DNA from 2 places in the Bradyrhizobium sp. SPXBL-04 genome. Region 2 is predicted to be linked to the other one. Evidence: predicted binding sites of a transcription regulator. Region 2 holds the regulator's gene; the other holds the start of a gene.
What was found. Region 2 encodes LexA, which represses DNA repair genes until DNA is damaged. Its sites were predicted from a motif close to TGTTCNNNNTGTGTTCNG; they were not measured.
Positions count from the first base shown of each region.

Region 1 (3,411 bases), 110 kb from region 2:
CGACTCGTTCGGTTTGATCACTGGCCAGGTCGGCTACGCCTGGAACAACGTGCTGCTCTACGTGAAGGGCGGCGGCGCCGTTGTCGGTGATCGCTATCGGACCTACGATTTGGCGACAGGCCTCGAGTTCGACCGGGCCAACGAGACCCGTTGGGGCGGCACGGTGGGCGCGGGTATCGAGTTCGGATTCGCGCCGAACTGGTCGGTCGGCTTCGAGTACGATCACATCTTCCTCGGCAACCGCACGATCAACTTCACCGGGTCCGGCAATTTTGTCACTGCCCCGCTCGGTGTCGTCACACGCTCCGAGCGCATCAGCCAGGATGTCGATATCGGCTTGATCCGCGTGAACTACCGTTGGGGCGGTCCGCTCATCGCAAAATACTGATATCTACCTGATATCACTGAGAGATTGAAGGCCGGCCTCGCGCCGGCCTTTTGCTTGCGTGCTCTCCGGAACAATAGGTCGGCACTTGCCACGTTTTGGGGGCTGTTGTGGCTTTTCGGAGACACAACTTGCGGCTTTAGTGGTGTAAGCACGGCATTAGTTGGGCCGTTGAGTCCGCTGCCCTTCCGGCATGGAAGGCAACAACAGAAACTGGGACTGGGATTAGATTGAAGATGAAGAAGGTTTTGTTGGCTTCGGCCTGTTTGTTCGCTCTCGCTGCTCCGGCTTCGGCCGCTGATCTCGCAGCCCGCCCCTACACCAAGGCGCCGATCGCTCCGGTTGCTGTTTACAACTGGACCGGCTTCTATCTCGGTGTCGTCGGCGGCGGCGCTTGGGAAGCTACTTCGACCGACCCGAAGATGCAGGGCGGCTTCGTCGGCGGCACCGCCGGCTACAACTGGCAGACCGGCAACGTCGTGTTCGGCATCGAGGCGGATGGCGCCTGGGCTGACGTCAACGCTTCGGCGACCGCGCTTGGCATCACCGTGGCTTCCAAGACCGATGCGCTGGGCACCGTGCGTGGCCGTATCGGCTGGGCCGTCAATAACTTCCTGTTCTACGGGACCGGTGGTTACGCCTGGATCGACAACAAGATCACGCTCAGCGCGCTGGGCGTGAGCGTCTCCGACAGCAAGTGGCACTCCGGCTGGACCGTCGGTGCGGGCGTCGAAGCGTTCTTCGCTCCGCAGTGGTCGGTCAAGGGCGAGTACCTCTATCGCAGCCTCGGCAGCGAGAACTACTTCTCCAACCTCGGCACTCCGCTGGCGTCCGGCACGATCAACTTCCACACCGTGCAGGTTGGCGTGAACTATCACTTCGGCGGCCCGGTCGTCGCCAAGTACTGATCTGAAGTACTGATCTTCGCGACCGACGTCACATCGTCACGAGAGGCCGGCCTCGCGCCGGCCTTTTTGTTTGTAGGAGCCGTTCCCCGCAGTTCCGCCGCTCCTGCTGCCAGATGCCGCCAGCGCGCCAACAATCCGTTGACGATTCGCAAAGGCCACTGGAAATCCGCGCCCGTTCTTCCTACGTTCGCTGCCATACCCAGCGGCGCCGATCCCGGTTCCGGGCGAAGCGCGCCTTTTGCATTGGCGCGATCGCGCGTCTTTGGATTCCTTGAGGACCACCGGGATGGACGAAGTGATCAAGGCCAAGCGCCAACAACAGAACGCGGGCTCAAGCCTGCGCGCAATTACGATCCGTGGCGCGCGCGAGCACAACCTCAAGAACATCGACGTCGAGATTCCCCGCGACAAGCTGGTGGTGTTCACGGGCCTGTCAGGCTCCGGCAAATCCTCGCTCGCCTTCGACACCATCTATGCCGAGGGCCAGCGCCGCTACGTCGAATCGCTGTCGGCCTATGCGCGGCAATTCCTGGAGATGATGCAAAAGCCTGACGTCGACCAGATCGACGGGCTATCGCCGGCCATCTCGATCGAGCAGAAGACGACCTCGAAGAACCCGCGCTCCACCGTCGGCACCGTCACCGAGATCTACGACTATATGCGCCTGCTCTGGGCGCGCGTCGGCGTGCCCTATTCACCGGCCACGGGCCTGCCGATCGAGAGCCAGACCGTCTCGCAGATGGTCGACCGCGTGCTGGCGCTGCCGGAAGGCACCCGCCTCTATCTGCTCGCTCCGGTCGTGCGCGGCCGCAAGGGCGAGTACCGCAAAGAGCTCGCCGAATGGCTCAAGAAGGGCTTTCAGCGCGTCAAGATCGACGGCAGCTTCTACGAGCTCGCGGAAGCGCCGACGCTCGACAAGAAATTCCCACACGACATCGACGTCGTGGTCGACCGCATCGTGGTGCGCCCCGACATCGGCCAGCGCCTCGCCGAGAGTTTTGAGACCGCGCTGAAGCTCGCCGAAGGCCTCGCCGTCGTCGAGTTCGCCGACGCGCCCGCAGCCGCGCCTGCGGAAGAGAAAGAGAAAAAGAAAACCGCGAAAATCCACGACAAGAGCGGGCCCGAGCGCATCCTGTTCTCGGAAAAGTTCGCCTGCCCGGTCTCCGGCTTCACCATCCCCGAGATCGAGCCCAGACTGTTTTCGTTCAACAATCCCTATGGTGCCTGTCCCGCCTGCGGCGGCCTCGGCGTCGAGCAGCATGTCGACGAGGATCTCGTGATCCCCGACAAGGAGCTGTCCTTGCGCAAGGGCGCGATCGCGCCCTGGGCCAAATCGTCGTCGCCCTATTACGAGCAGACGCTGACCGCGCTCGGCAAGCACTACAAGTTCACCCTCGACACCAAGTGGAAGGACCTCGCCAAGAAGACGAAGGACGCGATCCTCTACGGCTCCGGCGACGACGAGATCAAGTTCTCCTATCAGGACGGGGTGCGCTCCTACGACACCAAGAAGCCGTTCGAGGGCGTCATCACCAATATCAACCGCCGCTATCGCGAGACGGAAAGCGAGTGGGCCCGCGAGGAGCTGGCGAAGTACTTCCACGACGTGCCCTGCGAGGGCTGTAATGGCTTCCGCCTGAAGCCCGAGGCGCTTTGCGTCAAGGTCGGCGGCAAGCATATCGGCGAGATCTCGGAGCTGTCGGTGAAGAAGGCCGGCGAATGGTTCGCGAGCGTGCCGGAGGCGCTGAACAAGCAGCAGAACGAGATCGCCGGCCGCATCCTGAAGGAGATCCGCGAGCGCCTCACCTTCCTGCTCGACGTCGGCCTCAACTATCTCACGCTGTCGCGCTCCTCCGGCACGCTGTCCGGCGGCGAGAGCCAGCGCATCCGCCTCGCCTCGCAGATCGGCTCCGGCCTGACGGGCGTGCTCTACGTGCTCGACGAGCCCTCGATCGGCCTGCACCAGCGCGACAACGCCCGCCTGCTCGATACGCTGAAGCGGCTGCGCGACCTCGGCAACACCGTGGTCGTGGTCGAGCACGACGAGGACGCCATTCGCCTCGCCGACTACGTGCTCGACATCGGTCCCGGCGCCGGCATGCATGGCGGCAACATCGT
Region 1 covers NZ_CP182472.1:4,419,027-4,422,437, reverse strand. The annotation lists gene ACNJX8_RS20905 (outer membrane protein) at 1-388, shown strand, start outside; gene ACNJX8_RS20900 (outer membrane protein) at 622-1,293, shown strand; gene uvrA (excinuclease ABC subunit UvrA) at 1,580-3,411, shown strand, end outside.
Region 1: uvrA (excinuclease ABC subunit UvrA) is a predicted target of LexA. The motif match lies at 1,467-1,484, and genes of this name have one in related genera.

Region 2 (3,411 bases):
GGGAGTGGTTAGCTGCCGACGCCGATCCGCGCGACGCCGGGAGTAGCTCGCTGGCCGACGGCGTGTCGTGCGACGAGGCCGGCTGCGTGACGCCGCTCGCCGACGGGAGGCTGGTTGCGCTTTCCTTGCGGATCGACGCGCTGGCTGATGATTGCAGCCGCGCCGCGCTGGTAGTGACGCGGCGGCCCGCACCGCCCGATTGCGCGGCGATGGTGGTCGATCGGCAGCGTCTCACCAGCCAAGGCGCGCTGGCGTTGACGCAGCGTGGTGACGGTTTTGCGGTTCAGGCTGTGAGAGCAAGAGGCACAAGCCGCCCTTGGCTCCCGGCCGGCGCCGGCGAGGGTGATTTCGACGGAAGCCTCGCGCCGAAGGCGGCTACGGCCCGCAACCGGGACGCGATTCCGGCGGAGACCGACTTGCAGGCCGACGATTAAGGCCAGACGATTAAGAACAAATGCAGGAGCTGGTCCGGGTCCAGCCGGACTTCCGCAGAACATAAATCATACCATCTCGCCGGCCTCGGCCGGCGATGGCATTTTCAATCCTGGCCCGACCTGGTGGCCAGGGACGGCTCAGCCGATCGGCAGACGCGTGATCGTCGGCCGGCTGTCGGCATCGATCTGCGGCTTGTGCTCACGCTCGCTGACCGGCTGCGTCACCGGCAGTTGCAGCACGGTTGCGTGCTGGCCTTCGACGAGCTGCGTCACCAGCACGTATTTGCCGTCGGGGAATTCGATCGCGTCATGATGGCGATCGGGAATGTGCGGATCGATCTTGCCGAACTTGCCGACGCGGGAGTTGATCGTGCGCGTCCAGATCCAACGATTGTCGTAACGGACGTTGTCGGCGAAGGCGAGCTCCGTTCCCGGCAGCAGGCAGACGGCCACGGTCGGGTCGGCCGCGGAAGCGAAGCCGCGCGTCGAGGTGCCGCGGAACGTTGTCGACACGATCGTCTCGCCGACTTCGGCGGGGCGCGATGCAACGGCATGCAGACTGTAGTCACACATCGGGTGCTCCTATTCGAAGATAGCAACCCGCGCCTCTTTCGGAGGCGCAAGCCTCTATCAGAGTGGAAGCACGTAACATTCTGCTTGCTTGTGGGCGAATCTGCGGCTGGCGTCAGCCGGATGCGATCACATTATCTTTCCCGAATCCAATAGGAACAAAGCTCGCTTCAGTGCATTTGGCGGATGCGAGCGTCAGCGGCCTGCGGGCGCCGACCATCCGGAATATGGCCAACTCGGCTGTGGCTGTCGCGCGACGGCACTTCGGGCGCTGCGGAATTGCTCACTCGTTGTCGCATGCGCCGACTTGCGGGGATGGTGCTGCGATTGTGCTGCGAATGCTTGCGCTGCCGATGCAGCGATCAGCACAGTTGCGAAGGCGCTCAAAACGATCCTACGCATCGTTGTCTCCTCGATCTCTTGAGCCGCAAAGCGATGAGTGCTTCGGGCGGCATGCCGAGGACGTAGCGCTTGGAAAGGGGCCAGATAATCTGCCCAAGACCAGAAAGACTATCCAGCTGAAGCGGACAATCCGTCCGCTCCAATCGGAATCATCGGTATCGAATGACCACTGAGTCTTCTCAGTACTTGCGGTACAGTCCGATCAGCTTGCCCTGAATCTTCACCCGGTTCGGCGGCAGGATGCGCACCTCGTAGGCGGCGTTGGCGGGCTCGAGCGCGATCGACGCGCCGCGGCGGCGGAAGCGCTTGAGCGTCGCTTCCTCGTCGTCGATCAGCGCCACCACGATGTCGCCGGTATCGGCGCTCTCGTTGCGCTGGATCAGCGCCATGTCGCCGTCAAGGATGCCGGCCTCGACCATCGAATCACCGCGCACTTCGAGCGCATAATGTTCGCCCGAGCCGAGCATGTCGGGCGGTACGCTGATGGTGTGACTGCGGGTCTGCAACGCTTCGATCGGCGTACCGGCTGCGATGCGACCCATCACCGGCACCGCAACGGGACGCTCGCCCTCGTCGGCGGGTGGGCTGGAGCTCGCGCGCACCTTGCCGAGATTGCCCTCGATGACGCTTGGCGTGAAGCCGCGGCGGTTGCCGGCGGCGGCCTGGAGCTCAGGCAGCTTGATCACCTCGATGGCACGGGCGCGGTTGGGCAGGCGACGGATGAAGCCGCGCTCCTCCAGCGCGGTGATCAGGCGATGGATGCCCGATTTCGAGCGCAGGTCGAGCGCATCCTTCATCTCGTCGAAGGAGGGCGGCACGCCGCTTTCCTTCAGACGTTCGCTGATGAACCGCAGAAGCTCGTATTGTTTGCGCGTTAACATCTCGACCAAAGTCCCCCGGTTGATGTCGTTCGATTCCGAGACGCTGAATTGGAGCGGCGAACCGCTACATCCTCGAAACAAATCATGAACGGACACTATATGTTCGATATGTGTTCCGCAACTGCTTAATTTTGCGTGAACACGACAAAGTTCGCGGAACACGTGTGGTGGATGCGCTCAGACGGGCAGGCGCAGCACCTCGCAAGGCGAGCCAGCTCCGGCCTTCGGCGCGAACGGTGCGCGCACGAGAAGTGCCTGTGCCGCAGCGAGATTCGCAAGCAGCGAGGAATCCTGGTGATGGACGGGAACGGCCACCAGCGTGCCGTCGTCGCGCTGTTCCAGACGTGCGCGAAGATAATCCGCGCGCATATCGTTTGCGCCCACATCGCGGCCGAGCACGGCGCGCTCATGGCGGTGATGAATCACGGATCGACCCGACACCGCACGAATCAGCGGGACCATGAACAGGAAGGCGCACACATAGGAGGAGACGGGATTACCCGGCAGGCCGATCACGCGCATCGCGCCGAGCCGCCCATGCATCATCGGCTTGCCCGGGCGCATCGCAATCTTCCAGAACGCCATCGAGATACCTTCGTCCCTCAGCGCCTGCTGGACCAGATCGTGGTCGCCGACCGATGCGCCGCCGGTCGTGACCAGGATGTCGGCGCCGCTCTCGCGGGCGCGGCGGATGCCGGCGGTGGTGGCCTCCAGCGTGTCGGCGGCGATGCCGAGGTCGATGGTCTCGGCCCCCTCGCTGCGGGCGAGCGCGTGCAGGGCATAGCCGTTGGAATAGACGATCTGGCCGCGGCCGGGCGCGGCGCCTGGCATCACCAGTTCGTCGCCGGTGGCGAGGATCGCGACCTTCGGGCGGCGGCAGACGGCAAGCTGCGGGTGATTCATGGCGGCGGCGAGCGCGAGGTCGCGCTCGGTGAGACGGGTTCCCTTGCGCAGGAGCACGTCGCCTTCGGCGAAGTCAACGCCTGCGGGGCGGATGTGCCGACCGGGAATCGCGGCTTCCTTGATCGTGATGCGCGTGCCGTCCGCGACCGTATCCTCCTGGATCACGACCGCGTCGGCACCGTTGGGAACGACGCCGCCGGTGAAGATCCGCACGGCTTCGC
Region 2 covers NZ_CP182472.1:4,307,073-4,310,483, forward strand. The annotation lists gene ACNJX8_RS20335 (ComEC/Rec2 family competence protein) at 1-434, shown strand, start outside; gene ACNJX8_RS20340 (hypothetical protein) at 573-1,007, opposite strand; gene lexA (transcriptional repressor LexA) at 1,586-2,287, opposite strand; gene ACNJX8_RS20350 (molybdopterin molybdotransferase MoeA) at 2,465-3,411, opposite strand, start outside.